DNA from 2 places in the Pseudomonas sp. 20-5 genome. Region 2 is predicted to be linked to the other one. Evidence: riboswitches for the same ligand, from Rfam matches in the RefSeq annotation. Region 2 holds a riboswitch; the other holds the start of a gene.

Region 1 (15,894 bases), 3.0 Mb from region 2:
CGGAAGTGTTCGTCGCTGATGTTCGCCGTGGTGGTGATCAGGGAGCCCACGTCGACCTTGGCCGAGCCGCTGAATACCACGCCGTTGGAGTTGTAGATGATCACCTGGCCGGGCGCGGAGATGCGCCCGGCGATCACACTTTCCTGGCCTGCGGTGACCCGGTTCAGGGTCGACGAGGTCACGCCGGGCTGGTTGAAGCGCACCGCCTCGTCGGCGGAGACGTCGAAGCCCTTCCAGTTGATGATCGCGCGCTGGGTGCTCTGGTCGATCAGCGTGGTCTTGCCCTGCTGGCTGATCTTGATCTCGTTGGGGTTGAACTGGGCACCGGTAGGTGCCGCCATGGCCGCGTTGATGCTGGCGATGGCGAACATGAGGGTGCTGCTGGCGGCAAGGACGAAACGCCCTTCCCTACCAGCTTTCGAAGAGGTGCGCTTGCCGCGCTGGCTATCCGGACGGACCATGAAAATCTCCCTATCTGCGTGGCGCACGTCAGTTTTCCAGCACTGCATTTCGTCAGTTAAATGACGAAAATCTGAGAAGCAATTCACATTGCGCCTTGTGTGCCAAAAAAATGCCTTTCAGATCAAAAATTGTCCACTTGAAAGGGCGACCGTTCGTCGGAGTGACTCAAAAATGACACTACAGAGGTTAAATATGTAATACCGTCAAAAAACCGACAATACTTTCTGGATAATCACTGTCAAGAAAACCGGAAGACCTCCCTGGCACGCGGGTTTGCTAGGCTAGGCAGCCCCCGTCCGCTGCCGCCAAGGAACCGTCCATGAGCCATGCCCTGCGCGCCGTTTTCCTCGACCATGCCTCCCTCGACCTCGGCGATCTGGACATGCGCCCCCTGCACGCCGCCTTCGACGAGCTGCAACTGCATGCCGCCAGCCAACCGCAGGAAGTCGCCGCGCGGCTGCACGGTGCGCGGGTCGCGATCAGCAACAAGGCGCCGATCGACGCGCAATGCATCGCCGCCTGCCCAGAGCTGGAACTGATCCTGGTCAGCGCTACCGGCACCAACAACATCGATCTCGCTGCCGCTCGCGAGCGCGGTATCGTCGTCGCCAACTGCCATGGCTACGGCACGCCCTCGGTAGCCCAGCACACCCTCGCGCTGCTGCTGGCCCTGGCTACGCGCCTGCCGGACTACCAGCAGGCGGTACGCGGCGGCCGCTGGCAGCAATCCAGCCAGTTCTGCCTGCTGGACTTCCCCATCGTCGAACTGGAAGGCAAGACCCTCGGCCTGCTCGGCCATGGCGAACTGGGCGGGGCGGTGGCGAGGCTGGCGGAGGCGTTCGGCATGCGTGTGCTGCTCGGTCAGTTGCCAGGACGGCCCGCCCGGGCGGACCGCCTGCCGCTTGGCGAACTCCTGCCACGGGTCGACGCCCTGACCCTGCACTGCCCGCTGACCGAGGACACCCGCGGGATGCTCGGCGCCGCCGAACTGGCGCTGATGAAGCCTGGCGCCTTCCTGGTCAATACCGCCCGTGGCGGCCTGGTCGACGAACAGGCGCTGGCCGACGCCCTGCGCGGCGGCCACCTGGGCGGCGCCGCCACCGACGTGCTCAGCGTCGAGCCGCCGAGAAACGGCAATCCGCTGCTGGCCCCCGACATCCCGCGCCTGATCGTCACCCCCCATAACGCCTGGGGCAGTCGCGAGGCGCGGCAGCGCATCGTCGGCCAACTGGCGGAAAACGCAGAGGCATGGAAGGCCGGGCGCGCCCTGCGGGTAGTCAACGCCGGCTGATACGGCGCTGCGGGCACCGCGCACGGATGAACGGCGATCCTCGCCGACAATCCATGCGGGTATGCCAGGCCCAAGCCTGTTAAGATTTCCCATTTTTTCCGGAGCCCGCATGGACCCTCGCAGTGAAGTGCTGCTGCGCCAGCGCCACCTCTTCGCGACCCCGCTGCTGCTGGCCGGCCTGCCCGCCGACGACCTGCTCGCCGAGCTACCGCAGGCCCAGGGCTGGAGCTGGCACGCCGGCGAGCAGGCGCAGTTGGACGCCCGCTTCCCCGACCGTAGCCGTTTCGACACGCGCGCGCCGACCGGCGCCTGGACTTCGGCCGTTCTGTTCCTGCCCAAGTCCCGCGAACTGACCGACTACCTGCTGGCCAGCCTGGCCGCCCGCCTGCCCGGCGGCGAACTCTTCCTGGTCGGCGAAAAGCGCGGCGGGATCGAGCGCGCGAGCAAGCAGTTGGCCGCCTACGGCAAGCCCCGCAAACTGGATAGCGCGCGGCATTGCCAGCTCTGGCAGGTGCGTATCGAACAGGCGCCGGCTGAGCCCGACCTGCACGCCCTGGCCCAGCGCTACAGCCTGCCGCTGGCCGATGGCGAGCTGCAGGTGGTGAGCCTGCCGGGGGTGTTCAGCCATGGCCGCCTGGATCGCGGCAGCGCGCTGCTGCTGGGGCAACTGCAAGCCCTGCCCGGCGGCCATCTGCTGGACTTCGGCTGCGGTGCCGGGATACTCGGGGCGGTCCTCAAGCGTCGCTACCCCGCCAGTCGCCTGAGCCTGCTCGACGTCGACGCCTTCGCTGTCGAGAGCAGCCGACTGACCCTCGCCGCCAACGGCCTGGACGGCGAAGTGATCGCCGCCGACGGCATCGACGGCGCGCCGCGCGAACTCGCCGCGATCGTCAGCAACCCGCCCTTCCACCAGGGCGTGCACACCGACTACCAGGCCTCCGAGCGCCTGCTGCAACGCGCCGCCGAGCACCTGGCGCCGGGCGGCGAACTGCGCCTGGTCGCCAACAGCTTCCTGAAGTACCCGCCATTGATCGAACGCCACCTCGGCCCCTGCCGGACACTCGCCGAAGGCGACGGTTTCCGCATCTACTCCGCCCGTCGCTCCTGATTTCTGCCTGGAACCCTGTGAATGAAGCTTTTCCTCTCCCTGCCCGCACGCCCGCAGCCAGACCCTTCCGTGGCCACCCGCCGGGAGGCCGCCGATGACTGACCTGAACGCCAGCCAGGGCCAGCAATTGCGGCGGGTGCTCAAGCCGCGCCACCTGAACATGATCGCCATCGGCGGCTCCATCGGCACCGGGCTGTTCGTCGCCTCCGGGGCCACAGTGGCCACCGCCGGGCCCGGCGGTGCGCTGCTTTCCTACGCACTGATCGGGCTGATGGTGTACTTCCTCATGACCAGTCTCGGCGAGATGGCCGCCTACATGCCCGTTTCCGGCTCGTTCTGCACCTATGGCAGCCGGTTCGTCGAAGATGGCTTCGGTTTCGCCCTCGGCTGGAACTACTGGTACAACTGGGCGGTGACCATCGCCGCGGAGCTGGTGGCAGCGCAACTGGTGATGAGTTTCTGGTTCCCCGAGGTGCCGGGCATCTACTGGAGCGCGATCTTCCTGGGCATCATGTTCGGCCTCAACGTGATTTCCGCGCGCGGCTTCGGCGAGAGCGAATTCTGGTTCGCCCTGATCAAGGTAGTCACGGTGGTGATCTTCATCGGCGTCGGCCTGGCGACCATCTTCGGCATCATGCATGGCGTAGAGTCGCCCGGCTTCAGCAACTTCACCATGGGCGACGCGCCCTTCGTCGGCGGCTTCCAGGCGATGGTCGGGGTGGCGATGATCGCCGGCTTCTCGTTCCAGGGCACCGAACTGATCGGCATCGCCGCCGGTGAATCGGAAAATCCGCGGAAGAACATCCCGATCGCCATTCGCCAGGTGTTCTGGCGCATCCTGATGTTCTACATCCTGGCGATCTTCGTGATCGGCATGCTGATTCCCTACACCGACCCGAACCTGCTGAAGAACGATGCCAGCGACATCAGCGTGTCGCCCTTCACCCTGCTCTTCGAGCGCGCCGGCTTCGCCGCGGCGGCCGGGGTGATGAACGCGGTGATCCTCTCGGCGATCCTCTCCGCCGGCAACTCCGGCATGTACGCCTCGACCCGGATGCTCTACAACCTCGCCCTCGAGGGCAAGGCACCGCGCCTGTTCTCCCGCGTCTCGCGCAGCGGCGTGCCACGCAACGCGCTGTACGCCACTACCCTGGTCGGCGCCCTGTGCTTCCTCACTTCGGCCTTCGGCGACAGCACCGTCTACACATGGCTGCTGAACACCTCGGGCATGTGCGGCTTCATCGCCTGGCTGGGCATCGCCATCTCCCACTATCGCTTCCGCAAGGGTTACCTGGCCCAGGGCGGCCGCCTGGAAGACCTGCCCTACCGGGCCAAGCTGTTCCCCTTCGGGCCGCTGTTCGCCTTCGCCCTGTGCATGGTCATCACCCTCGGGCAGAACTACCAGGCGCTGGTGGGCGAGCGCATCGACTGGATCGGCCTCCTCGCCACCTATATCAGCCTGCCGCTGTTCCTGGCGATCTGGCTGGGATACCGCTGGAAGAAGCGCGCACGCTTCGTTCGCTACCACGAAATGGACGTCAGCCCGACCAATACCTGACTCACCCTGCCGCCCAGCGATTCCTCGCGGATCGCTGCGGATGCCGGCACGTTTCCTTGCGATCAGGCTCCCTCGCCGCCCTCCCGGACGAAAGTTTCCGTCCCGGGCTTGCCCAAGCCGCCCGGCTTGGGCAGAATGCGCCCCGTCCTAGGGGAGTAGTCTCCCGCGAGCGCCGCACCGGCCTCGCCCGGCACGCGTCAACACACTTGGTCCGCAGACCATGGCGCGCGCGACCCAAGCCTGCCCAGACAGGCCAAGGGTTTGACAAGACCTATGACACGCACGATCTGACCCGGGGCGGGCAGATGGCGCGTGTCATGGTGATTGGTCGACCCGCCCCTTAGGAAGCCTGATGGAATCGCTGTTCGTCCCTACCCTCATCGTTGCCCTCGCGGAAATCGGCGACAAGACCCAGTTGCTGGCACTCCTGCTCGCGGCGCGTTTCCGCAAGCCGTGGCCGATCATCGCCGGCATCGTCGCCGCCACCCTGGCCAACCATTTCGCTGCCGGCGCGGTGGGCGCCTGGGTCGCCAGCTTCTTCTCGGAAGCCACCCTCAGTTGGATCCTCGCCGCCTCCTTCATCGCCGTCGCCCTGTGGACGCTGGTACCGGACAAGCTCGACGACGAAGAGTCCGGACTGAAGAAATACGGCCCCTTCCTCACCACCCTGATCGCGTTCTTCCTCGCCGAGATGGGCGACAAGACCCAGGTCGCCACGGTCATGCTGGCCGCCCAGTATCCGCATTTCTGGCTGGTGGTGATCGGCACCACCCTGGGCATGCTGATCGCCAACGTACCGGTGGTACTGATCGGCAACCTGGCCGCCGACAAGCTGCCGCTGACCCTGATCCGCCGCCTGGCCGCGGCCGCCTTCGCCGCACTTGGCCTGTACGCCGCCTGGCACGCCGCGCAATTGACCGGCTGGCTCTGAAGGACTGCGCCGCCGGGCCCGGGATGGCTGGGCGGCCAATGCAAAATGCATGGGAACGGCTACAGTTCAGGCAGGCACCGGATGCCTGCCCCACCACTCGCCCTCGAGAGCCGGAGATGCCCTCACACGACCTGAAACGACTCGCCCGCCATCACATCGAGCTGTCCTGGAACAAGGGCCGCATGGCGTTGGTGGAGCAGTTGCACAGCAAGGATTTCCTCTACAAAAGCTCGTTCATCGGCCGTCCCCTGGATACCGCCGGCTATATCCGCCTGCTGCAGGACATCCGCACGGCGATGCCGGACCTGGAGGTCGTGGTCGAAGACTGCATCGGCGAGGAACGCAAGGTGTTCACCTGGAGCACGCTGATCGGCACCATCGTCCGGCCGACCCTGGGCTATCCGGCCAGCGACAAGGTGCTGAGCATTTCCGCGATGGGCTTCTGGGTGTTCAACCCGCAGGGCCAGTTGCAGGAGCTGTGCACCATGTTCGACATGGAGAGCTTTCGCGCCCAGCTGGGACTGCAGACCCGACCCTTCGCGGAAAAAACGCTGCCCTAGCCAACCGTCCTAGGCATTGAAATAGCCGTTGTCGCGGAACCAGTCGATGGCGCGCAGCAGGGTGTCGTCGAGGGCGGTGGTGGAGAAGAAGCCGAGTTCCTCGCGGGCCTTGCGTCCATCGAGGAACTGCCCGCCAGCCATCACCTCGATGGCGGTTTCGTCGAGCAGCGGCAACTGGCCGCTGACCCGGTAGCGCAAGCGGCCCAGGGTGGCCAGCGCGCGAGCCATGGCCATCGACATCGGCTGCGGCGCAGGCTGGCCGAGCAGCTCGGCGATGCGCCGGGTCAGGTCGGCCATTTCCAGGTTGTGCCCGGTCAGCAGGTAGCGCTCGCCGATACGCCCGCGCTCAAGGGCCATCAGCAGTCCGCGCCCGGCTTCGGCGGCATCGATGACGTTACGCTGGCCGGCGACGTAGTGGGTCATCTCGCCATTGCCGATGGCGGTGATCACGCGCCCGGTAGTCGGGCCGATGTCCAGTTCGCCGAGTACCATGCCGGGAATCCCGATCACCACCGGCAGGCCGTTGCGCGCCTGCTCCCGGGCCTGCTCGTCGAGCGCCCATTTGCACAGCACGTAGGAACTCTTGCCGCTCGGCAGGCTGTCGTAGAACAACCCTTCGTGGCCCGGTAGTCCCTGGGGATGGCGGGGCATGGCATATGCCGAACCGACATAGAGGATGCGCGGCACCCTGGCCTGCAGGCAGGCGGCATAGAACGGGTTGGTCTGGCCCAGCGCGCTGGCCACTTCCTCCTGCCAGCGGCGCGGCCGCGAAGGATAGTAGCCGGCGCTGAAGATCACCCCGTCGAGGCCGCGCAGGGCGCGTTCCAGGCCGGCGTGGTCGAGCATCTCGGCGACCCGGCACTCGGGCTCCAGATAGGCGAGACGCTGGATCTGCGAAGAAGGACGGTGGATCAGCACCAGATCGTGACCGGCGGCCCTGATGGCGCGCGCGGCGTGATGTCCCAGCAGGCCGGTGGCTCCGAGTACGGCGTATTTCACATGAGCTCCAGGGCGTGAGAGTGGCTGTTCGTCCACGGGTCCCGCAAGCGGGTCGGCCAGCAGTCTAGGCCGAACACCGGCGAGATACCAAACAGCAGGTTACGGAAATACACAACAGGCGTTTCCGATGGTAAGCCTGTCGGCGCGCCGGCCGCCCCCCGCGACCGCGCGCCCTGGCCTCACTTGCCGCGCCTGGCCTGCTGGTACAGCGGCATCACCTTGGGAATCGCGGCCTGGAGATTGGCCATCCGCGAACTGTCGGAGGGGTGGGTGCTGGTGAACTCGGGCTGGCTGGCGCCGCCGCTGGCCCTGCCCATCTTCTGCCAGAGGGTGATCGCCGCTTCCGGGTTGTAGCCGGCGCGGGCGGCCAGCTCGAGACCGATCAGGTCGGCTTCGTTCTCGTTGGCACGACTGTTGGGCAGGGTCATCAGGTAGTCGACGCCGGTATTGGCCAGTTGCAGGCTTTCCTGGCCGAGGCCGGCCAGGGCGCCGATCTGGCTGGCCACCTGCACGCCGTAGGCCTTGGACATGGCCTCGCGCCCATGCTCGCGCAGGGCGTGGGCGATCTCGTGGCCCATCACCGCGGCTATCTCGTCGTCGGTGAGCTTCAGCTTGTCGATCAGCCCGGTGTAGAAAATGATCTTGCCGCCGGGACCGCAGTTGGCATTGAGCTCGTCGCTCTTCACCACATTGACTTCCCAGTTCCAGCCGGTGGCGTCCGGGCGGAAGGCGGCGGTCTGCGGGATCAGCCGCTGGGCGATCGCCTTGACTCGCCGCGCGTCGGCGCTGCTGGTATCGAGCACGCCGGCGCTTTTCGCCTCGCCGAGAGTCTTCTGGTACGACTGTGCGTACATCTGGTCGACTTCCTGGCTGGACAACATGCTGAACATGTATTGCTTGCGGTCGACGCCGACGGCGCCGCCACTGGTGGTGTTCACTGCCTGGCAACCGGCGAGCAGCAGCGCGCCGGCGAGGGTGGCGAATCGGAAGGGATGAGCCATGGTCCTTTGTTCTCCTCTGAAGGCCGAGCGCATGGTAGGCCGCGCCTCGAACGCCGGCAACAGCCGTTGGCGAGGAAATCTCCGACGGCCGATTAAGGATTTGCCGTCCTCCTGCCGATAAGCTCCTCAGAGACAATTCCAACAAGGGTCAGAAGTCCCATCATGAAGCTCAAGTCGATCCAGTTTTCTGTCGCCGCCCTCGCCGGCGCCAGCGTTCTAAGCGTCGTCGTGGTGCTGGTGCTGTACGCCCTGTTCGCCGGCGCGCGAACGCAGGAGCTGGTGCAGCAACGCACCCAGGGCCTGTTGGAGAAGGTCATCAACGAGCGCCTGGTGGCCCTGGCCCGCGCCCAGGTCAGCCAGATCCAGCGCGAGCTGGAGTATCCGCTGACGGTGGTCCACGGCCTGGCCAACAGCACCCGCCTGCTCGGCGAGCCGGGCGCCGACGGCATGCCGCAGCTGAACGCCAGCCGCGACGAAATCTCCGCGCTGCTGCGCAGCACCGTGCAGAACAACCCCAAGCTGCTCGACACCTTCATGGCCTGGGAACCCAATGCCTTCGATACCGATGCCGCCTTCGCCGGGCAACCCGGCAAGGGCTACGGCCCGGACGGCCGCTACCTGCCCTGGTGGTATCGCGGCGCCGACGGCAAGCCGATCGTGGAGGCCATGGCCGACAGCATCGATAGCGAAAAGCTGCTGCCCACCGGGGTGCGCGAGAACGAGTTCTATGCCTGTCCGAAAGAGAACAAGCGTCCCTGCATCATCGACCCGGCCCCTTACGAAATGGGCGGCAAGACCGTGATGATGTCGTCCTTCAACGTGCCGATCATGGTCGGTGACCAGTTCCGCGGCGCAGTCGGTGCCGACCTCTCGCTGGCCTTCATCCAGGACCTGCTCAAGCGCGCCGACCAGCAGCTCTACGATGGCGCCGGGGAAATGGCGCTGATCGCCAGCAACGGCCGCCTGGTGGCCTACACCCGCGACGACAGCAAGCTCGGCGAGCCCGCCGGCAGCGTCCTCGACGGCAACGAAGTGGACAACCTGAAGAACCTCACGGTCGACCAGCCGCTCTACGACATCGACGCCGAGCACGGCCACATCGAGCTGTTCCTGCCTTTCACCATCGCCGACAGCGGCGTGCGCTGGACCCTCATGCTGCAGATTCCCCAGGCGGCGGTATTCGGCGAACTGCAGCAACTCCAGGGCGAGCTGAGCGACCAGCGCCAGCAGGATATCCTCGGCATGAGCCTGGCCGGCCTGGTGGTAGCGGCCCTCGGCCTGCTGGTGGTCTGGCTGGTCGGCTACGGCATCGCCCGGCCGCTGCGCCAATTGGTCGGCATGCTCGACGACATCGCCCAGGGCGAAGGCGACCTCACCCGCCGCCTGAGCAGCGAGCGCGCCGACGAGCTGGGCTCCATCGCCAAGGGCTTCAATACCTTCCTTGGCAAACTGCAGAACATGATCGGCCAGGTGGTGCAATCGGTGCAGAAGGTCAGCGACTCCTCGGAGCACACCGCCGACATCGCCATCCGCACCAACCAGGGCGTGCAGCAGCAACTGGCGGAGATCGAACTGGTGGCCACCGCGGTCCACGAGATGACCGCCACCGCCCAGGACGTGGCGCGCAACGCCACCCACGCCGCCGAGGCAGCCAACCACGCGGACCAGGCCGCGCACCAGGGCAAGCAGATCGTCGAAAGCAGCTCGGCGGCGATCCAGGCCCTGGCCAGCGAGATTGGCCGCGCGGTCGGAGTGGTGCAGAACCTGGCCAAGGACAGCGAAAACATCAACGCGATCCTGGTGGCGATCCGCGGTATCGCCGAGCAGACCAACCTGCTCGCCCTCAACGCCGCCATCGAGGCCGCCCGCGCCGGCGAGCAGGGTCGCGGTTTCGCGGTGGTGGCCGACGAGGTACGCAACCTGGCGCAGAAGACCCAGCAGGCCACCGAAGAAATCCAGAGCATGATCCAGCAGTTGCAGCAGGGCACCCGCGACGTGGTGAAGGTCATGCAGGACAGCCAGGAGCGCACCGACGACAGCGTGCGCCATGCGCGCCAAGCGGCCGAGGCGCTGGAGTCGATCACCCAGGCGGTATCGGTGATCAACGACATGAACACCCAGATCGCCAGCGCCGCCGAGGAGCAGAGCGCGGTGGCCGAGGACATCAACCGCAACGTCGCCAACATCGGCCAGGTCGCCAACCAGGTGGCCGGCGGCGCCGACGAGGCCTCACAGGCCAGCGCCGAGCTGACCCGCCTGGCCGAGCAGCAGCGGCGCCTGGTGAATCAGTTCAGGGTCTAGCGTCAGGCCGGGGTCAGGCACTCCGGCCCGTCGGTTTCAGGCTTGTTGACGAAGCCGGCCAGGGCCACGCTGCGCAGGTTCGGCTGGGGCTTGGCGAGCAGGCTTATCAGCGCCGGCAGCGGCGTGTCCGGAGCCAGCCAGGTATCCTGCTCGGCCTCGTCGAGCAGCAGCGGCCGGCGGAACTCGGCGGCCGCCTGGGATACCTGGGCCACGCTGAGCCAGGTTTGTCCATGCACCGGATAGGCCTCCCAGATGCCGGCGAAGAACAACAGGCGCTCGCCGGTGGAGACCCAGTACGGACGCTTGCGCACCCCGCGCCATTCATAGAAGCCGTTGGCCGGCAGCAGGCAGCGGCGCTGCTGGAACGCCTCGCGGAACATCGGTTGCTCGGCGAGGGTTTCCGCCCGTGCGTGGCTGGGCGTACGCGACAGGTCGGTGAGCCAGGCCGGGGTCAGCCCCCAGCGCGCCATGTCGGCGCGGCGCGCACCGGCGTCCTCGCGAACCATCAGCACCTGGTTCGCCGGAGAAATGTTCCACTGCGCCCGCCAATCCGCCGGAAAGCCCGGCAGGGCCGCCAGCGACGGATTCCAGCGGAACAGGGCGTAACGACCACTCATGCTTGGCACTGCCTGGTGAGGGAAAGCCGCACAGTGTAACCCGAAGCGCCACACTGGCCTTGCCGAACGCAAGCTGAATGAAACCCAATCTTAACTTGACGCGCCTATCCTCCAGGCTTAAGGTGCCGCCCGCATTCTGTAACCCACACAGGAGTCCTGCATTGGACAACAGCCCTAGTCGATTGCGACAGGTCCATCCGGCGAGCTAGTCCAGCAGAACCCTCTGCCACTGCCTCGCCGAACATGGCGGACAGTGGCGATCCGCATCCCGTCCGGGATGACGCATCCCCATTTTCCCTTCGTGTCCCTTCCCTCGCGCCAACCGCGCAGCGGGAAGCCGCGGTCCTGCGCAATCCATCGTCCCTTATCCGCGCGGACCGACGGCCCGCGCCAGCTCCGGCCGTCGGCCGGCAACGAGGTGAAACATGGATTGGAAAGTATTTCTCCTGCGCGTCGCGGTCGCGCTGGCCCTGGGCGCCCTGATCGGCGCCGAACGCCAGCTGCGCCAACGCCTCACCGGCCTGCGCACCAACGCGCTGGTCAGCACTGGCGCCTGCCTGTTCGTGCTGATGACCCAGGGCGTGCCCGGCCTGGCCGGCGACGCTTCACGGATCGCCGCCTATGTAGTCTCCGGGATCGGCTTCCTCGGCGGCGGCGTGATCATGCGCGACGGCCTCAACGTGCGCGGCCTGAACACCGCAGCCACCCTCTGGTGCACCGCCGCCATCGGCGTCCTGTGCAGCATGGGCCTGCTGCTGGAGGCCACGCTCGGCAGCCTGGTGGTGCTCTGCGCCAACATCCTGTTGCGCGACATCGCCCAACGCCTGAACCGCCAGGACGTGTTGCCGGCCAGCGAGGCCGAGCAACGCTACGAAGTGCAGATCGTCTGCCGCGCCGAGGACGAGATCCAGGTTCGCAGCCTGATGCTGCACAGCCTCGGCAGCAGCGACCTGCGCCTGCAATCGCTGCACAGCGAGGATCTGGACAACCCGGCCAAGCTGGAAGTCCGCGCCGAACTGCTCGGCACCCCCGAAGCTCCGGCGCAGCTGGAACGCCTGGTCAGCCGGGTCAGCCTGGAGAAAGGCGTCAGCTCGGTGCGCTGGCAGGTCTTCGAACTGGCGGCCGACTGAGCGGCGGCCGCCTCAACACAACAGGCTGCCGGGGCCGCAGGGCTCCGGCGGCTCCTCGGCCAACGGGGCGGCGGCGTTGTAGGCGAGGATCAGTTCTCGCGCCCGCTCCGTCTGCTCGTCCGCCACCAACAACGCCAGCAGTCCGCCAGGCGGCAGTTCGCCGATGGCGCCGACCAGGTGGCGGCCGCTGACATGGGCGGCGATCCCTTCGCTGGCGAGCATTCCCACCAGCATCTCGGCCTCCAGCAGGTCGGCCGGCTCATATACGCGCTGCATCAGTCATCCTCCCGGCGGACGTTCAGTGACCAGTCCTGCCCATCGGTGCGCAGGTCGAACAGGATCGGCCGGCAGCACACCGGGCAGTCCTCGTAGTACTGCTGGTCGCCGGCGCTCAGGTCGAGCAGCGCCTCGGCCGGTTCCCCGCAGTAAGGGCAGCTATAGGCCTGGCTTTCGAGCATCGCTGCACCCCCTATGAGTTCCGTTTATAATCGCGCGGTTCAATTTTCGGCCACCCCCTTGGGCGGCCTTCGCAGCATCCATATGGAACCAGAAAGCATGATGGGCGAGTTCGAAGCCATCCGACCCTACAGTGACGCCGAAGTCCCCGCGGTATTGCAACGCCTCCTGAGCGACGACGCCTTCCTCGGCGCCCTGGTCCGCTACCGCTTCCCGCGCCTGGCCGGTCCCCTCGGTTGGCTGCTCAAACCTCTTATAGCCCATCGCCTGGCCCGCGAGGTCACCGGCATCCGCAGCGTCGCCACGCTGCAGGACAAGTTCGAGCCCTACGTCGACCACACCATCGAGAAGGCCACCGATGGCGTCACCTACTCCGGGGTCAATCGCCTCAAGCCAGGCTGCGCCTACCTGTTCATCGCCAACCACCGCGATATCGTGATGGACCCGGCCTTCGTCAACTACGCCGTGTACCACGCCGGCCTGCCGACCCCGCGCATCGCCATCGGCGACAACCTGCTGCAGAAATCCTTCGTCAGCGACCTGATGCGCCTGAACAAGAGCTTCATCGTGCACCGTTCGCTGAGCGGCCGGCGCGAGAAGCTCGCCGCCTACCAGACGCTCTCCGCCTACATCAACCACTCGATCCGCGAGGACCGCCAGTCGGTGTGGATCGCCCAGGCCGAAGGGCGGGCCAAGGACGGCGACGACCGTACCGACTCGGCGATCCTCAAGATGTTCCACATGAGCCGCAAGGACGAACCCTTCGCCGAAATGGTGCGCGCCCTGCATTTCATCCCGGTGTCGATCAGCTACGAATACGACCCCTGCGACCTGGCCAAGGCCCGCGAGTTGCACACCCGCGCCAGCACCGGCGAGTACCGCAAGGCGCCGGGCGAGGACGATGCCAGCATCGCCCTGGGCATCACCGGCTACAAGGGCCGCGTGCACATCAACTTCGGCGCCGAGCTGGAGGGCGAGTTCAGCGACGCCAAGCAGCTGGCCGCCGAACTGGACCGGCAGATCCTCGGCAACTACCGTCTGTTCCCGGTGCACTACCTGGCCTACGAGATGAGCGAGAACCGCGACCCGGGCCTCGCCGTCCCCACGGCCGAGAGCCTGTTCGGCAGCGAGGAGCTGGAGAAGGCGCGCAAGGAATGGAACCGCCGCCTGGAGCAATGCCCGGCCGAGCAGCGCCCCTGGCTGGTGCTGCAATACGCCAACCCGGTGCTCAACCAATACCGGATCAAGCAGCAATCCTGAAGACGAAAGCCCGGCGCCGCCGGGCTTCTCCATCGGGCAACGGCTTCGAACCCGCAGGCGATGGACGGATAACCGCGATACGCTTATCCGCGTGCGGTTCGGCTCGCCGAGGCAGGGCTCTCAGAGCCGCGTGCTGGCCCAGCTGACCAGCAGCGCCAGGCCCAGGCAGGCGGTGCCGAATCGGTAGAAGAACAGGTTGATCCGCAGGGTCGCCTCGTCCATCGGCAATGCCGCCTCCCCCGCCTCGCCCTCCGCGGCCCAGCGCGCCAGGGCGCGACGCTCGCGTGCGCGGGTGGCCAGCAGCAGCCAGGCGCCGGCGACACCGAAGAACAGCGCAAGGCCGTTCACGGCCTGCGCGGGATGGGCGAGGAACAGCGCCCACAAGGCTTGCAAGGACATCGATAACCTCCGCAACAGGACCACACGCCGGGGCTACCGAATAACGCCTTGGGTGAGCTGATGACAGGACGGACCGTCGGGGACGGCGGGGAAGGACTGGTCGAATTCTATCCAGAATGCATGAGCGACGGCCAGCGGCACCCGGGTTGTCGCGACGAAGCGCAGCGGTTAGCAGCAATCCGTCTAAAAAAGGCGCGGCCTCGCCAGAGTGACCGACTAGTCTGAAAGTGCTTTTCCGGTCACAGAACCCCACCCAGGCAAACGACAACACAGGAGAGTCGTCATGCTGGAAACCGCACCCCACGAACATAACTATCTGATCGACCACCTGGACGAGATCGAGGCCGTGATCGTCGATCTTTCCTTCAATGTCCAGGACGACCGCTGGCTGGTGTACTGCACCGCCTGCGGCCATGAACACCTCGACCTGCCTGAGACCGACGAACGCATCAGCATCGGCGAGCCGGACCCGTTCCACCAGGCCGCCTGAGTTTCCCGAGCGCATGAAAAAGCCCGGCATCCGCCGGGCTTTCTCGTTACCGCCGGCTCATTGCTGGCCGAGGGTCTGAGCGATGGTCGGGTCCTTGAACACGCGGGTCAGGGCGTCGCTGAGCACCTCGCTGACCAGCTTGCTGTTGGTCGCCTGGTTCGGCGCCATGCCGAAGCGCTGGTTCAGCGAGGCGCCATAGCGACCGGTGTAGCGCCGGCTGCTGTTCTGCACGTCGGCGCGGAAGGTCGCGGTGATGTCGGCCTGGGTGACGTAGACGCCGTCCTTCGGCGACTGGTACTTCAGCTCGGCCAGGGTCAGGGTCAGTTGCGGCGCGTTGTAGGCGTTGGCCGAAGGCGTGTAGCCGAGCAGGCGCACGGCCGTCTCGGCCTGGGCCTGGAGCTTGGGCACCACGTCCTCGCTACGGACGGTCAGGGTGCTGGTATCGGCGTAGAGGCCGCCGCGAGTGCCCAGGGACGGGCCGGGACGGCCATCGACCACCTTGACCACCACCGGCTGGCCATGGCCGACTGCGGTCAACGGTCCTTTAAGGACCGGTTGCGGGTCCAGTTGTTGCGGGCTCAGGGCGCAGCCGCCGAGAACCAGGGCGCTTGCGGTCATCAGGCTGAGCAACAGGCGATGCAGCATGCTCATCTCTCCATGGGTTGGGCACGAATGGCCGGCAGTATAACGGCGCCGCGAAGGCACCGCAGCATTGCCTTGGACGTTCGCCACGGGGCGCGGTTCCTCGCCTGTGGCAGGTGGCGCAGGGCACGCATGCCCGGCGTTTGGCAGATACGGCGCGGCGGATTGTCCCAGGGGGCTTTCGCCGGCGGGCACTTCGTGACCGGGAATGGGAAAAAAGTCTAAGGAGCGGGGTATTTTTTGATTTTCACCGTTATAATCGCCCCCCGATTATAAGGACGCCTCCTGATCGGGTTCCGGCCCCCGCGCCATCCCCCCACAGAGAGCCGCCAGTAGAGCGCTGCCCCATGAGGCAGACGCCCTGAAACGCCTGTAGCGAGTTTTTCGGCAAGGAATGCCGCATGACCCCGCACGATTCTGCGAAGGCATGCCCGCGACAGACGAGCCCTTCCGGCCCATGTCTCCAAAAGAGCGTGGATCGAAGGTATTTCACTACTTCACGAGAGTGTGGCGAGCAATGAAGAGTTTTGCGTCGGTAAGTGCGCCATTAGCGCTTGAAACAGCCCCCCGCAGACGCGACCGCAGCGGATACCTCATGACCAGAGCCTGACGGCCCGTTCCGTCGCGAATGTGCTTGCACGACCGGATGCCCGCATGGGCCAGCCAGGCTGCCAGATCGCCAGCCCCGC
Region 2 (15,894 bases):
CGACCTCACCCGCCTCGGCGTCGCCCACGCGCGACCGCTGGGCGGTTTCGACACCTGGAGCCAGGCCTTGCCGATCACCCTGCTGGAATTGCGCAAGCCCGCCGCCAGGAAGCCTCCCCGCGATGCGTGAGGAAACCCCCGAGCAGCCCGCGCCGTTGCGCAGCGGCTACACCACCGGCAGTTGCGCCACCGCCACCAGCCTGGCGGCGGCGCGCCTGCTGCTGGGCGGCACGATCAGCGACGCGGTGCAGATCGTCCTGCCCAAGGGCCAGCAGGTGCTGATGCGCCTGGAATTCTGCCGCGCCTGGGAAAACGGCGCGGAAGCCGGCACCCTCAAGGATGCCGGCGACGATCCCGACGTCACCCATGGCGCCCTGGTGTTCGCCCGGGTGCGCCTGAGCGCCGAGCCTGGCGTGCGCTTCCATGCCGGCCCCGGGGTCGGTACGGTGACCCGCCCGGGGCTGACCCTGGCGGTCGGCGAGCCGGCGATCAATCCGGTGCCGCGACAGATGATCGAACGCCACCTCGCCCAGCTCGCCGCCGAACGGGGCTACGCCGGCGGCTTCGAGGTCGCCATCGGCGTGGAGGGCGGCGCCGAGCTGGCGCTGAAGACCATGAACCCGCGCCTGGGCATCCTCGGCGGGCTGTCGATCCTCGGCACCAGCGGCATCGTCCGGCCGTTCTCCTGCTCGGCCTATATCGCCTCGATCCATCAGGGCATCGATGTCGCTCGCGCCAACGGCGTCCGTCACATCGCCGCCTGTACCGGCAACGCCAGCGAGGACGCCATGCGCCGGCGCTATGCACTGCCGGAGATCGCCCTGATCGAGATGGGCGACTTCGCCGGCGCGGTGCTCAAGCACCTGCGCAAGGCACCGGTGGAAAAACTCAGCCTGTGCGGCGGCTTCGGCAAGATCAGCAAGCTCGCCGGCGGCCACCTCGACCTGCACAGCCGCCACTCCAGTATCGACCTGCCGCAATTGGCCGGCTGGGCCGCCGCGCTCGGTGCCAGCACCGCGCTACAGGACAGCATGCGCGCCGCCAACACCAGCCAGCAGGCGCTGGCCCAGGCACACGCCGAAGGCGTGGCCCTGGGCGATGCGGTCTGCGCCCACGCCCTGCGCTTCGCCCGCGGCATCGTGCCCACCGAGGTGGCGCTGGAAGTCTTCGCCATCGACCGCCAGGGCAACCTGGTCGGCCAGGCCTGCGAGGAGCGCCGATGAAGCGCCTGTTGCTGCTCGGCGGGATCGGTGAGGCCCTGGCCCTCGCCCGCCGGCTCGGTCCGGCGCATCTCTACAGCCTCGCCGGGCTGGGCAAGGTGCCCGGCGACCTGGCCTGCCGGGTCCGGGTCGGCGGCTACGGCGGCGCCGAAGGGCTGGCGGCGTTCATCGACGAGCAGGGCTTCGACCTGCTGGTGGACGCCACCCACCCCTACGCCGCACGGATCAGCCAGAACGCCGTGCGCGCCGCGCGACTGGCCGGAGTGCCCTGCTGGGCGCTGCGCCGGCCCGGCTGGCAGGCCGGGCCCGGCGACGACTGGCGCGAGGTAGCCGACTGGCGCGAGCTGATCGCCGCCCTCGCACCCTTCCGCCGTCCGCTGTTCACCCTCGGCCGCGAACCGCTGGAGCATCTCGGCCAGGTCCCGCCGCACCAGCACTGGACCGTGCGCTGCCTGCAAGGCCAGCCGGCCGCGCCGCGCGCCGAGGTGATCGGCGCGCGCGGGCCGTTCAGCCTGGATGGCGAACGGGCGTTGTTCGAGCGCCTCGCCTGCGACGTGCTGGTGAGCAAGAACAGCGGTAGCCAGGCCACCGAGCCGAAGCTCCAGGTGGCGCGGGAAATGGGCCTGCCGGTGCTGGTCCTGGCACGTCCGGCGCTGCCGCCGGCGGACCGCGAGTTCGCCGACGGCGAGGCGCTGCTGGCGGCAATCCGCGATTGGGAAAGCGCCTGAAGCGAACGCCCACCCACTCGCCGCGACCTGTCCCGCCCCGTCTCCGGCGCCGCTCACGCCGCGCAGAGATGCTCGTAGAGAATGGTCGCACCGACCAGGATCAGCACCACCCCGCCGACCATCTCCGCGCGCTTGCCGGTCACTGCGCCGAGCGCCCGGCCGAGCATGGTGCCGAGGGTGACCATGGTCATGGTGGCCAGGCCGATGGCGCCAGCGGCGAGGAAGATGTTGACGTCGACGAAGGCCAGGCCGACGCCCACCGCCAGCGCGTCGATGCTGGTGGCCAGCGCCGTCACCGCGAGAATCCAGAACGAATGCTGGCCGGGCTTTTCCTGTTCCGTCGCATGATCCGCGCGCAGGCCGTTGTGGATCATGTGCAGGCCGAGCAGCACCAGCAGGACGAAGGCGATCCAGTGGTCCCAGTCGGCGACGAACTGGCTGGCGGCCTGGCCAAGCAGCCAGCCGACCAGAGGGGTGATGGCCTCGATCACGCCGAAGATTATCCCGGTGCGCAGCGCCTCCGACAGGCGCGGCCGATCCAGGCTGGAGCCCTTGCCGATGGCCGCGGCGAAGGCATCGGTGGACATGGCGAAGGCGAGGAAGATCAGGGAAACGGGATTCACGCGGATACTCCAGCCGGGCATGAGTCAACGACATGACCCCGCGGCCCGGCTTTGGCGCAGGAATGTCGTTGGTCTCACCAATCCGGTTGGATGCGCTGGCCATGGCGGGTTGCCAAGAATGTTGACCAGCGCGCCGTCAACGGGTGACGGCAGGCTACTCCCCAAGGAAGGCCGGCAGCATAGCAGGCCGGCGTGAAGAAAATGTGATGACCCGGGAAGCTGCGCCAGGGCGTGGGGTCCGGCGAAGAAAGACTGCACAAGCGAATTGTTATAGTATAACATTTTATTCAATCCAGATCGTTCAAGGCTTGACTGGAAACGGTGCGGATGTTCCCATCCGGCCCGTTCCAGGTGCCTCCTGCCGCCGCGCAGGAGGTGAAACGGGAAGCCGGTGCGTCACTTCAGTGATCAGTCCGGCGCTGCCCCCGCAACGGTAAGCGAGCGAAATCCTCTTCAGGCCACTGTGCTCCAGCATGGGAAGGCGAGGATTTCACGACCCTCGCAAGCCCGGAGACCGGCCTGCAACGCCCTGTTGGCACACCCGCGGTGGGCGGGAGCGAGCCGGTTGTTCGAGGCGCTGTCGCGCCTGCGATTTCCTGCGCGTTCCGTCCTGCCCGGTCATGAGATGGAACGCCCATGCCCCGCTTCAGCCGTTTGCGCACCGAGCCTTTCGCCCTCGGCCTATCCACCAGCCTGCTGCTGGTACCGCCCGCCCTCGCCGAAACCGAGGAAGCCGCCCTCGCCCTGCCCAGCCAGTTGGTCAGCGTTCGCCAGGACCCCGCCGAACTCGACCACATCGATCTCGCCACGCCGGTCAGTGCCGGTTCGCGCCTGGGCCTCAGCGCCCTGGACACCCCGGCGAGCACCAGCAGCATCAGCGGCGAGGAAGTTCGCCGGCGCAACAACCCCAGCGTCCAGGCCGCCGTCACCCGCAGCCCCGGCATCAGCTTCATCGGCACCCCAGGAGATGGCGGTACCGGCCTCTCGGCGCGCGGCTTCAGCGGCCACGCATCGGTGATGCAACTGTTCGACGGCACGCGCCTGTACACCGGCATGGGCACGGTGAACTTCCCCAGCGATCCGTGGATGGTCGAGCGCATCGACGTGATCCGCGGCCCGGCCTCGGTGCTGTACGGCGAAGGCGCCACCGGCGCGGTGATCAACGTGGTGCCGAAGAAGCCTTTCGCCGGCGAGATCCGCAACCACCTGCGCCTCGGCTACGGCTCCTACGACAACCGCCAGTTGGCCCTGGACAGCGGCGGCTCGCTGACCGACAGCCTCAGCTACCGGCTCAACCTGAACCAGCAGCAGAGCCACGGCTGGATCGACCGTGGCGACTCGCGCAACCTGGGCATCAGCGCGGCGCTGCGCTGGCAGGCCAGCGACGATCTGGCCTTCACCCTCGCCCACGACTATGGCGACCAGGAGCCGATGAACGACTTCGGCACCCCGCTGGTCGGCGGCAAGTACCACAAGCGCCTGCGCGAGAAGAACTACAACGTGCGCAACGACGTGCAGCGCTACAACGACCAGTGGACCCGCCTGACCAGCGACTGGAGCCTTTCCGACAGCGTCACCGCGAGCAACCAGTTGTACTACATCAAGGCCCGCCGCCACTGGCGCAACGCCGAAACCTACGAATGGGACGTCCCGCGCGAAGAGCTGTTGCGCAGGGACTACCTGCGCATCAGCCACGAGCAGGAGCAGATCGGCGACCGCCAGACCTTCGCCTTCCAGCACGCCCTGTTCGGCCTCGACAGCCGCACCCTGGTCGGCGCCGAGTACAACCGCATCCGCTTCCGCCTGAGCAACAACTCGCCCTATACCGATGTCGGCGGCGACTACATCGACCCCTGGCATCCCGCGCCCGGCTACTTCGAAAGCCGCTCGCCCTACCGGCCGCACTCGCGCAGCCAGACCCGCACCTTCGCCCTGTTCGCCGAGAACCGCCTGCAGCTCAACGAGCGCCTGTCGCTGGTGACCGGGGTGCGCCGCGACCAGAACCATATCGACCGCGACGACCTGCGCGCCGGCACCCGCAGCGACCGCAGCCTGCAGGGCGGCAACTGGCGCGCCGGGATGGTCTTCGCGCTGACCCCGGAACTGTCGCTGTACGGCCAGTACTCCACCAGCGAGGACGGTGTGAGCAACCTGATCACCCTCAACGCGGCCCAGCAGCAGATGGACCTGACCCACTCGAAGCAGACCGAGGTCGGCCTCAAGCAGCTGTTCCCGGACGGTCGCGGCGAATGGACCCTGGCCGCCTACCATATCGTCAAGAAGAAGCTGCTCAGCGCCAACCCGCTGCCGCCGCACGACGCGCAGCAGGTCGGCCAGCAGAGTTCGGACGGCCTGGAGGCCAGCCTGGAACTGAACCTGGCCCAGGACTGGCGGCTGTCGGCGAACGCCGCGCTGGTGCGTGCCGAATACGACGACTTCGACGAAACGATCGACGGGCAGACCTACTCGCGCAACGGCAACCGCCCCAGGAACGTGCCACGGCGCACCGCCAACCTCTGGCTGGACAAGTCCTTCGCCGAGACCCTGCGCGTCGGCGCCGGGCTGCGCTACGTCGACCGGCGCTACGCCGACGCCGCCAACCAGGCCAGCCTGCCCGGCTACACGGTGGTCGACGCCAACCTGGGCTGGCGGGTACGGCCGGACCTGACCCTCGGCCTTGAGCTGTACAACCTGTTCGACCGCCAGTACGCCCTGGCTGACAACAACAACGGCCAGCAATGGATCATGGGCCAGCCACGCTCGTTCAACGTCACCGCCGACTTCAGTTTCTGAAGCCGGCGCCGCGGCAATCGTCTCTGCTGAACCACCGGACCTGCGAGTAGCCATGTCGTCCCTTCACCTCGATGCCCTGCACTGGTCGCCCGACGCCTCCACCGAGTTGCTGCGCGGCGTGCATCTGGAAGTCCCGGCCGGCAGTTTCGTCGGCCTGATCGGCCCCAACGGCAGCGGCAAGACCAGCCTGCTGCGCTGCGCCTTCCGCTATGCGCGACCGCAGCGCGGCCGGGTGGTGCTCGACGGCGACGACCTCTGGCGCCAGCCGCCGCGCTGGGCCGCCCGGCGTATCGCGGTGGTGTTGCAGGAGTTCCCCGAGGACTTCGGCCTTGCCGTCGAGGACGTGGTCGCCATGGGCCGCACGCCGCACAAGGGCCTGTTCGACGGCCACGGCGCGGACGACCGCCAGCGAGTCCGCCAGGCGCTGCTCCAGGTCGGTCTCGAAGGGCGTGCCGCGAGCCCCTTCGCCAGCCTCTCCGGTGGCGAGAAGCAGCGCGCCCTGCTGGCTCGCGCGCTGGTTCAGGAGCCGCGCCTGCTGATCCTCGACGAACCGACCAACCACCTCGACCCGCGCTACCAGCTGGAGCTTCTGCGCCTGCTGCGCAGCCTCGGCCTGAGCACCCTGGCGAGCTTCCACGACCTCAACCTGGCGGCGGCCTTCTGCGACCGCCTCTACGTGCTCGACGGCGGCCGCATCGTCGCCCAGGGCACGCCGACCGAGGTGCTCGACGCCGACCTGCTGTGGCGGGTGTTCGGCGTCCGCGCCCTGGTCGACCGCCACCCCCTCGCCGACCACCCGCGCCTGACCTGGATTACCCAAGCATGAAGCACCCGATCCTGCACCACCTGCTGCTCTGCGCCCTGCTCGCCTGCGCCGATGCCGCGCTGGCCGAGCGCTACCCGCTCAGCGTGCGCAGCTGCGAGCGCGAAGTGACGTTCGAGCGCGCGCCGTCGCGCGCAGTCAGCCACGACATCAACCTCACCGAGATGATGGTCGCCCTCGGTCTGCAGACGCGCATGGTCGGCTATACCGGCATCAGCGGCTGGTGGAAGAATGCCGATCCCGGATTGATCGCCGCGCTCAAGCCGCTGCCCGAGCTGGTGGCGCGCTACCCCACGGCGGAAACCCTGCTCGATGTCGACGCCGACTTCTTCTTCGCCGGTTGGGGCTACGGCATGCGCGTCGGCGGCGACCTCACTCCGGCCAGCCTGGAGCCGCTGGGGGTGAAGGTCTACGAGCTGAGCGAATCCTGCGCGCAGATCGGCGAGCCGCGCCGCGCCAGCCTCGACGAGCTGTACCGCGACCTGCGCAACCTGGGACGGATCTTCGACGTCGAACCGCGCGCCGAGCGCCTGGTCGCCAGCCTCCAGGCACGCATCGAGCGCGCCCGCGCCGGCATCCCGGCGAACACCGAGGCGCCGCGGGTGTTCCTCTACGACAGCGGCGAGGACCGCCCCTTCACCTCTGGCCGCCTGGGCATGCCGCAGGCGCTGATCGAGGCCGCCGGCGGCCGCAGCGTGACCGACGACGTGGCGGCCAGTTGGACCCAGGTCAACTGGGAAAGCGTGGTCGCCCGCGATCCGCAGGTCATCGTCATCGTCGACTACGGCGAGACCAGCGCCGCGCAGAAGCAGCGCTTCCTCGAAGAGAACCCGGCGCTGCGCAGCCTGACCGCGATCCGCGAGCGACGCTTCATCGTCCTGCCCTATAACCAGGCCACGCCGGGCATCGGCAACGCCGCGGCGATAGAAACCCTGGTCGCCGGCCTCCACCCTCGGGCGCCACGTCCATGACCCTGTTCCGCAGCCCTCGCGCCTATTGCCTGTTGCTGGGCAGCCTGGTCATGTTGCTCGGCCTGTCCTGCGTGGTCGCCCTCGGCTTCGGTCCGGCGCGACTGGACAGCGGCCTGGTCGGCCGCATCGTCCTCCAGCGCCTGTTCGGCGTGGCGGCGGAGCCCGGCGCCTGGAGCGCCGGCCAGGAGCACATCGTCTGGCTGATCCGCGCCCCGCGGGTACTGCTCGGCGCCTGCGTCGGCGCCGGCCTGGCGTTGGTGGGAGCGGCCCTGCAGGCGGTCACGCGCAATCCGCTGGCCGATCCGCACCTGCTCGGCGCCACCTCCGGCGCGACCCTCGGCGCGGTGTTGGTGGTGCTCTACATCGGCGAGGTGATCGGCCTGCTGACCCTGCCGCTGGCGGCCTTCCTCGGCGCCCTCGGCAGCATGCTGCTGGTGCTCGGCGTGGCCAGTCGCGGCGGCCGCCTGGGCAGCGACCGGCTGTTGCTGGCGGGGGTCGCGGTGTCGTTCGTGCTCCTGGCGCTGGCCAACCTGCTGCTGTTCCTCGGCGACCACCGCGCCGCCTCCTCTGTGCTGTTCTGGATGCTCGGCGGCCTCGGCCTGGCGCGCTGGTCGTTGATCTGGCTGCCGGCGCTGTGCGTGGCCGGCGGCCTGCTGGTACTGCTCGGGCTGGGCCGTGCGCTGAACGCGCTGATGGCCGGCGAACAGACCGCCGTGACCCTCGGCCTGGACGCCCGTCGCGTACGCCTGTGGGTCTTCGTCTGCTGCTCGCTGCTGACCGGCGTGCTGGTCTCGGTGAGCGGCGCCATCGGCTTCGTCGGTCTCATGCTGCCGCACGCCGCGCGCCTGCTGGTGGGTGCCGAGCACCGCCGACTGCTGCCGGTGTGCGCCCTGCTCGGCGCGCTGTTCCTGGTCTGGATGGATGTCGCCGCGCGTACCCTGATCGCCCCCCAGGACCTGCCCATCGGCATCGCCACCGCGGCCATCGGCGGGCTGTTCTTCATTCTCCTGCTGCGTCGCCGCAGCTGATCAGAACAGATCCAGCGGGATCTTCAGGTAACGCACCCCGTTGCCTTCCACCGGCGGCAGGTTGCCGCCGCGCATGTTGACCTGGATCGCCGGCAGCATCAGGGTTGGCATGCCGAGGGTGGCATCGCGCTGCTGGCGCATGGCGACGAACGCCTCCTCGTCGACGCCTTCGCGGACGTGCACGTTGTGCCGGCGCTGCTCGCCGACGCTGGTTTCGCAGCGGTGCTCGTCGCGGCCGGGAGCCGTGTAGTCGTGGCACATGAACAGGCGGGTCGCGTCGGGTAGCGCGAACAGGCGCTGGATCGAGCGATACAGCTGGCGCGCGTCGCCGCCGGGGAAATCGCAGCGGGCGGTGCCGTAGTCGGGCATGAACAGGGTATCGCCGACGAAGGCGCTGTCGCCGACCAGGTAGGTCATGCACGCCGGGGTATGCCCCGGGGTATGCAGCGCGCGGCATTCCAGGGCGCCGATGCGGAACGACTCGCCGTCCTCGAACAGGTGCTCGAACTGGCGGCCGTCCACCGGGAACGCCTCGCCGAGGTTGAACAGGCCGGAGAATTTCGCCTGGACCTGGGTGATTCGCGCGCCGATGGCCAGGCACCCGCCCAGTTCGCGCTGCAGGAAGATGGCCGCCGACAGGTGGTCGGCGTGCACGTGGGTCTCCAGCAGCCATTCCACCTGCAGGTCGTGCTGGCGAACATGGGCGATCAGGCGTTCGGCGCTGGCATGGCTGGTGCGCCCGGCGGCCGGGTCGTAGTCGAGCACCGGGTCGACGATGGCGCAGGCGCGGCTGGACGGGTCGCGCACCACGTAGCTGTAGGTGGAGGTGGCCGGGTCGAAGAAGGCAGTGATGTCGGGTTTCAACATGGAGGTTCCTTGCGCGGCGTGCTGACGGCGACCGCGCCATGGCTACGGATCGTCCCACCATAGCCAACCCGGGCCCGGCGTACCAACCCACAGGTTTGTCAGGAAGCTACCGGACCGCCTCAGAGCAGCAGGGCGGCCCAGGCCGATGCCAGCAACAACAGCGCCATGCCTTGGTTGAAGCGTTTCATCAGCGACGGCGAGCGCAGCAGCCGCGCGCTGCCGACGCCGAGCAAGGCCCAACTGGCCAGGCACGGCAGCGAAACCAGGAAGAACAGCAATGCCAGCAGGCCGATCCGCCCGGCCTGTCCGGCGCCTTCCCCGGCGAACAGTGCCAGCGCGGCGAGGGCCATCATCCAGGCCTTGGGATTGACCAGTTGCAACGCCGCGCCGCCGAGCACGCCGAGGCGCCGCGGCGGCTCCGCGCCGTCGATGCCGCCCGCGCTGCGGAACAGGCTCCAGGCCAGGTAGCTGAGCCAGCCGACGCCGAGCCAGGCGAGCCCCTGCTGGAGCAGCGGATGGCGTCGCAGCAACTCGCCCAGGCCGAGCCCGAGCAGCAGGATCAGCGCCGCCACCGCCGCGCAGGCGCCGAGCACGATCGGCCAGGCGGCGGCCAGGCCGTGGCGCTGGCTGTTGCTCAGGACCAGGATGTTGGTCGGTCCGGGGGTGATCGAGGCGACGACGGCGAACAGCAGGAAGGGCACGAGGGATTGCATGGACGGGCTCCTGTGGCGGGGGAGCCTTCATCCTGGCGACGCGCCGGGCCTCAGTCTGGAAGCTGGGTGCACTGCCGGCGGTAGGCCGCCGGAGTCATCCCGTAGGCGCGCCGGAACCAGCGGCCGAGATGGCTCTGGTCGGCGAAGCCGAGGGCGCTGGCGAGGTCCGCCGGTTGCCCGCCGACAGCGAGCATCTGCCGCGCCTTGGCCAGCCGCAACTGGACCAGGTAGGCGTAGGGTGGCAAGCCGTAGGCGGCCTTGAATGCACGGTTCAGGCGGAAGCGGTCGGTGCCGCAGGCGCTGGCCAGCTCGTCCAGGCCGATGTCCTGGTAGAAGTGCGCATGCAGGTAGTCGCGGGCTTTCTGCGCCACCAGCGGCAGGCGTGGATCGAATGGCTTCGCCTCGCGCCAGCCGAGGTGCACGCGCAGCCGCTCCAGCACCAGCTCCAGGGCGGTCTGCCGCAGCAGTCGCAGCTCGCGGCCATGCAGGACGCGGAAGGCCTGGGCGATGGCCAGGGTCAGGCGCGGGTCTTCGGTGAGGTTGGCGTGGAAGCCGGGGTCGCTGGGCGCATCGTCGAAGGTCGCCCGCAGTTCGCGCCGCAGCCAGTCCGGCTGCAGGTACAGCATCGAGTAGGTGAAGCCGCCGGCGATCGGCGCGCAACCGTCGTGGATCTCCCCCGGTTCGACCAGGAATACCTGGCCGGCGGTGCTGTCGTGTCGGCGTCGGCGACAGTTGAATTGCTGCACGCCGATCTCGGTGTAGCCGATCAGGTAGCTATCGTGCCAGTGCGGATCGTAGGCGTGGCCCTCGAAATGGGCGCGCAGGGTCTCGATCCCGGTCTCGGCGTCGCGGGCCAGGTCGATCCAGTCTCGGCTGCCCATCGTGCGTCAGGTCTTCCCACTCGTTGGTTTCGTCGTCGCGACTATAACGCGCCCGTCCCGGGGTTCTAGAAGATTCGTGCAGGCGGCTGCGCTCCTCCGGAGGCGGGAATTGATCGGCGTTTCTGGACAATCTATCCAGGCCGCCGCGATTACTCCGCAAGGCCGCCCTCCCTAGACTGGGTTCTCCACTCACCGCAGGAGAAACACCCCATGGTCGACCACTCCATCAAAGGCAAGACCGTCCTCGTCACCGGCGGCGCCAAGAACCTGGGTGGGCTGATCGCCCGCGATCTCGCCGCCCACGGCGCGAAGGCCATCGCCATCCACTACAACAGCGCCGCGAGCAAGGCCGACGCCGACGCCACCGTCGCCGCGCTGCAGGCAGCCGGGGCCAAGGCGGTAGCGCTGCAGGGCGATCTCACCAGCGCCGCGGCCATGGAAAAGCTGTTCGCCGACGCCATCGCCGCGGTGGGCAAGCCGGACATCGCCATCAACACCGTCGGCAAGGTGTTGAAGAAGCCTTTCACCGAGATCAGCGAGGCCGAATACGACGAGATGAGCGCGGTCAATGCCAAGTCTGCGTTCTTCTTCCTGCGCGAAGCCGGCAAGCACGTCAACGACAACGGCAAGATCTGCACCCTGGTGACCTCCCTGCTTGGCGCCTATACCCCGTACTACGCCGCCTATGCCGGCACCAAGGCGCCGGTGGAGCACTTCACCCGCGCCGCCTCCAAGGAATTCGGCGCGCGCGGCATCTCGGTCACCGCGGTCGGCCCGGGTCCGATGGACACGCCCTTCTTCTATCCCGCCGAGGGCGCCGACGCGGTGGCCTACCACAAGACCGCAGCGGCGCTGTCGCCCTTCTCCAGGACCGGCCTGACCGACATCGAGGACGTGGTGCCGTTCATCCGCCACCTGGTCAGCGAAGGCTGGTGGATCACCGGCCAAACCATCCTCATCAACGGCGGCTACACCACCAAGTGACCCAGCGTCCCGGTCGCCGCCACGGCGACCGGCACCTGTCCGGGAAAGACCCCATGCACGTGACCCTGGTAATCGCCGGCGGGATCATCCTGCTCGGCCTGTTCCTGCTCTTCGGCGAACTCTGGGAGGCCGGGCCGGCGCCCGCTGCCGGCCTGTTCCTGCCGACCTGGCTGGCCGTCGCGCTGGTCAACCTGTGGGTCGGCGTCCAGCACGCCGGCTACGGCTTGCGCGAAGAACTGCCAATCCTGCTGCTGGTCTTCCTGGTCCCGGCGGCCCTGGCCGGCGTAGCGATCTGGCTGGCGCCGCGCTAGGCGGCGGCGCTTCAGACGCGGAAACGCCCGACCAGCCGCGCCAGTTCCGAGGACAGCTCGGACAGCCGGCGGCTGGCCCCGGTGCCCTGCTCCGAATGTTCCGCCGCCTGGGCGGAAAGCTCGCGCACCTCGCTGATGTTGCGGGCGATTTCGTCGATCACCCGGCTCTGCTCCTCGCAGGCCGAGGCGATCTGCGCGGCGAGGTCGTTGATCCGCCCCACCGCGTCGCCGGTGGCGGCCAGCACGCCGTCGACCCCGGCGGCGCGCTCGACGCTGTCGCGCGCCTTGAGACTGCCCGACTGCATGGCCCGCACGGCGTTCTGCACCCCGGCCTGGAGGCGCTCGATGCGCGCCTGGATGTCCTTGGTCGAATCCTGGGTGCGCGCCGCAAGCGCCCGCACCTCGTCGGCCACCACGGCGAAACCGCGACCCTGCTCGCCGGCCCGCGCGGCTTCGATGGCGGCGTTGAGGGCGAGCAGGTTGGTCTGTTCGGCGATGCCCTTGATCACCGTCAGCACCGCGTCGATGCTGGCGGTTTCCTGGGCCAGTTGCTGGATGCTCTCGGAACTGCTCTCCACTTCCTGCGCCAACTGGCGGATCACCTCGATGGTCGCTTCCACCACGTTGGCGCCCTCGCGCGCCTGCCGGCGGGCGTCATCGGCCACCTGCGCGGCGCTCTGGGCATTGCGCGCCACCTCGTGGACGGCGCTGCTCATCTGCGTCGCGGCGGTGCTGACCTGGTCCACCGATGCGTGCTCGCTGTTGATCAGACGATCGTTGGCGGCGGTCATGCCGGCCAGCGAACCGGCGGAATCGGCGACCTCGCCGGTGACCCGGCCGACCTCGCGGATCAGCGGCTGCAACTTGTCGAGGAAGGCGTTGAAGGCGCTGCCGAGGCGGCCGGGTTCGTCGCGCGAAGTGACCTCCAGGCGCACGCGCAGGTCGCCATCGCCGTTGGCGATCTCTTCCAGGCGTTGCAGCAGACGCTGCAACGGACGGGTCACCAGGCCGGGGAACACCAGCACCAGCGACAGGCACACCAGCAGGCCGAACGCCACCAGCGCCACCTGCTGCCAGCGGTGGCGCTCGCCCAGCGCGGAGGACGCCTCGCCGTCGGCGGCCGCGGCCGCCTCTTCCATCTCGTCGAGCTGGTTGATCACCTCGCGCATCGCCCCGAACTGGCGATCGCTGTCACCGTAGCTGAGCTGCGCCGCGGCGCTCGGATCGCTGGCCGCCAGGCTCAGCACCCGCGCCGAGGTCGCGCTCCAGAGGGCATAGCCGCGCTCGAACTCGGCGACCTTGGCCAGTTCCGCCTCGCCCGGCTGCATCGCCGCGTACTGGCGCACCCGATCCAGGGCCTGCTGCAGGTTTTCCGCGTGATCGTTCCTCAGGCCGGCAATCTGCTCGGCGCTCAGGTGGCCCTCGAGCAGGCTGCGCTCGGCGACGAAGGCCTGGTAGAGATCGCGGTCGGCGTTGAGCAGCAGGGCGATGCCGGGGAGAAAACGCTTGCCCAGGCGCTGGTTGGATTCGTTCAGCTGGGCGATGCCATGCACGCCGAGCGCGCCCACCAGCAGCAGAAGCACCGCGAGCAGGAGGATCGGCAGGGCGATTTTCCTGCGGAACGACAGGTTAGCGAACCATTGCAGCATGCCGGCATCCTCGCTCGTGGCTTTCCAGGCTATCGGTCGCAGCACGACCGATCTTGAGCGACCGTACGTCCGTGCCAGTAGGAATCAGACTAGCAGGCGCAGGGTTTCGAACAGGCGCCGGTCATCCTTCTTCGCCGAGCGGGCGTGGCGGCGGATCGCCTGCAGCAGGCACTCGACGAAGCATTGCGCCGGATTGCTGAGGGCTCCGCCGCGCCGGGTGATGATGCCCAGCCGTCGTGGCTCGAAGGTTTCCCGCAGCGCCAGCGGCACCACCCGGCCGAGCAACGGCGGGACGGCGCCGATGATCGCCGGCACCCAGGTGCACATGTCGGCCTGCTCCACCAGGGTCTGCAGGATCGCCACGGAGTGCGCGCGGACGATGCGCCGCTCGTCGATCAAGGCGCCGTGGCGCCAGAACAACTCGCGCATCAGGGCGTCGTGGCCGTCGCCGGTGTAGTTCAACGCCCAGTCCTGTTCCAGCAGCTCGTGGATCGAGCCGCAACCCGCCAGCGGATGCCCCTGGCGGACCAGCACCGCGGTGTCGTAGTCGAGCAGCTTCTCGCAGGCGAATTCCTGGGCCGCCTGGGCGCCGTGCAGCGGGCCGATGGCGAAATCCATGCTGCCGTCGCGAAGCAATGGCTGGGCCACCGCCATCAGGCTTTCGAAAAGCTCCAGGCGCACCTCCGGCATGCGCTCGCGGAACGCCTGCACCGCCTCCGAGAGGAAGGTCAGCGCCACCCAAGGCGTCACCCCGATGCACAGCCGGCCGCTGGCCTGGCCACGCAGGTGGTCGAGTTCGACCTGCGCGTGCTCCAGTTGCTTGAGCACCAGCCGGGCGTGGATCAGCAGCGCCTTGCCGTATTCGGTGAAGGTCAGGCCGCTGGGCGTGCGGACGAACAGCGGCAGATGCTGTTCGGTTTCCAGTTCGCGCAGCGCGCGGGTCACGGCCGCCTGGGAAATCCCCAGGACGCGGGCGGCGGCGCGGATGCCGCCGGCGTCGGCACTGGCGACCAGGGCTTGCAACTGGTGGAGTTTCACGGGCTTACCGAGGTGACAACGAAAGGTTGTCATCATAGCCAAAGCGAGCCTCCCCGCCAGTCCCCCGCTTGCCTACCATCGGCTTCGACAACGCCCCGCCGCCCACCGGTCGGAGCCCTTGAGGAGAACAAGAAGAATGACCGAGCCTGCCGTCCTGCCCGCCATCGCGGCGCTGCGGGAAGAGATGGTTACCTTGCGCCGCCATATCCATGCCCACCCGGAGTTGGGTTTCGAGGAACGGCGAACCGCCGCGCTGGTCGCCGAATGCCTGGAGGCCTGGGGCTACCAGGTCAGCCGTGGAGTGGGTCGCACCGGCGTGGTCGGCACCCTGTGCCGCGGCGAGGGCCCAGCGCTGGGCCTGCGCGCCGACATGGACGCGCTACCGATCCAGGAAGCCACCGGCCTGCCCTACGCCAGCCAGGTGGACGGCGTGATGCACGCCTGCGGCCACGACGGCCACACCGCGATGCTCCTCGCCGCGGCCAGGCACCTGGTCGAGTCGCCGCGCTGGCGCGGCACCCTGCAACTGATCTTCCAGCCTGCCGAAGAGGGCCTCGGCGGTGCCCGCGCGATGCTCGACGACGGGCTGCTGGAGCGCTTCCCCTGCGACGCCATCTTCGCCATGCACAACGTCCCGGGATACCCCGTCGGCCACCTCGGCTTCCATCCCGGCCCCTTCATGGCCTCGGCCGATACCGTGGTCATCCGCGTGATCGGCAGTGGCGGCCACGGCGCGGTGCCGCAGCGCACCGTCGACCCGGTGGTGGTCTGCTCCGCCATCGTGCTGGCCTTGCAGAGCATCGTCTCGCGCAACGTCGACCCGCAGGACACCGCGATCGTCAGCGTCGGCGCGATCCATGCCGGGACGGTCTCCAACGTGATCCCGGCCAGCGCCGAAATGATCCTCAGCGTCCGGGCCCTGACCGCGGAAACCCGTGCCCTGCTGGAGCGCCGCATCGGCGAACTGGCCCGCGGCCAGGCCGCCAGCTTCGGCGCGCGGGCGGAGGTCGACTACCGGCATTGCCATCCGGTGCTGGTCAACCATCCCGGGCAGACCGCGTTCGCCCGCGAGGTGGCCCGCGACTGGCTGGGCGAGGAATGCCTGATCGACGGACTGCGGCCGTTCACCGCCAGCGAGGATTTCGCCTTCATCCTCGAACGCTGTCCCGGCAGCTACCTGGTGATCGGCAATGGCCAGGGCGAGAGCGGCTGCCAGTTGCACAACCCCGGCTACGACTTCAACGACGACTGCCTGGCCGTCGGCG

What was found. A riboswitch is a leader RNA that binds a small molecule or an ion and turns the genes downstream of it on or off. The one in region 2 is predicted to bind manganese.
Region 1: linked by a shared signal. The riboswitch ahead of AC1RB9_RS24105 (TMEM165/GDT1 family protein) and the one ahead of mntP (manganese efflux pump MntP) in region 2 are both predicted to bind manganese.

What each region holds. Positions count from the first base shown of each region.
Region 1 is NZ_CM165584.1:5,229,327-5,245,220, forward strand. Features, by position in the region: gene AC1RB9_RS24085 (MBG domain-containing protein) at 1-461, opposite strand, end outside; gene AC1RB9_RS24090 (2-hydroxyacid dehydrogenase) at 782-1,753, shown strand; gene AC1RB9_RS24095 (class I SAM-dependent methyltransferase) at 1,863-2,861, shown strand; gene AC1RB9_RS24100 (amino acid permease) at 2,956-4,419, shown strand; yybP-ykoY riboswitch at 4,558-4,682, shown strand; gene AC1RB9_RS24105 (TMEM165/GDT1 family protein) at 4,772-5,350, shown strand; gene AC1RB9_RS24110 (nuclear transport factor 2 family protein) at 5,467-5,910, shown strand; gene AC1RB9_RS24115 (NAD-dependent epimerase/dehydratase family protein) at 5,920-6,945, opposite strand; gene AC1RB9_RS24120 (M48 family metallopeptidase) at 7,089-7,910, opposite strand; gene AC1RB9_RS24125 (methyl-accepting chemotaxis protein) at 8,073-10,211, shown strand; gene AC1RB9_RS24130 (SOS response-associated peptidase) at 10,214-10,828, opposite strand; gene AC1RB9_RS24135 (MgtC/SapB family protein) at 11,254-11,958, shown strand; gene AC1RB9_RS24140 (putative signal transducing protein) at 11,971-12,234, opposite strand; gene AC1RB9_RS24145 (CPXCG motif-containing cysteine-rich protein) at 12,234-12,416, opposite strand; gene AC1RB9_RS24150 (1-acyl-sn-glycerol-3-phosphate acyltransferase) at 12,514-13,674, shown strand; gene AC1RB9_RS24155 (hypothetical protein) at 13,795-14,073, opposite strand; gene AC1RB9_RS24160 (hypothetical protein) at 14,357-14,563, shown strand; gene AC1RB9_RS24165 (YajG family lipoprotein) at 14,621-15,208, opposite strand.
Region 2 is NZ_CM165584.1:2,218,790-2,234,683, reverse strand. Features, by position in the region: gene cbiE (precorrin-6y C5,15-methyltransferase (decarboxylating) subunit CbiE) at 1-130, shown strand, start outside; gene AC1RB9_RS10475 (cobalt-precorrin-5B (C(1))-methyltransferase) at 123-1,223, shown strand; gene AC1RB9_RS10470 (cobalt-precorrin-6A reductase) at 1,220-1,948, shown strand; gene mntP (manganese efflux pump MntP) at 2,002-2,571, opposite strand; yybP-ykoY riboswitch at 2,578-2,746, opposite strand; cobalamin riboswitch at 2,904-3,108, shown strand; gene AC1RB9_RS10460 (TonB-dependent receptor) at 3,208-5,364, shown strand; gene AC1RB9_RS10455 (ABC transporter ATP-binding protein) at 5,417-6,190, shown strand; gene AC1RB9_RS10450 (ABC transporter substrate-binding protein) at 6,187-7,158, shown strand; gene AC1RB9_RS10445 (FecCD family ABC transporter permease) at 7,155-8,186, shown strand; gene AC1RB9_RS10440 (MBL fold metallo-hydrolase) at 8,187-9,053, opposite strand; gene AC1RB9_RS10435 (LysE family translocator) at 9,173-9,766, opposite strand; gene AC1RB9_RS10430 (AraC family transcriptional regulator) at 9,817-10,647, opposite strand; gene AC1RB9_RS10425 (SDR family oxidoreductase) at 10,858-11,631, shown strand; gene AC1RB9_RS10420 (hypothetical protein) at 11,685-11,942, shown strand; gene AC1RB9_RS10415 (methyl-accepting chemotaxis protein) at 11,954-13,591, opposite strand; gene AC1RB9_RS10410 (LysR family transcriptional regulator) at 13,676-14,665, opposite strand; gene AC1RB9_RS10405 (M20 aminoacylase family protein) at 14,766-15,894, shown strand, end outside.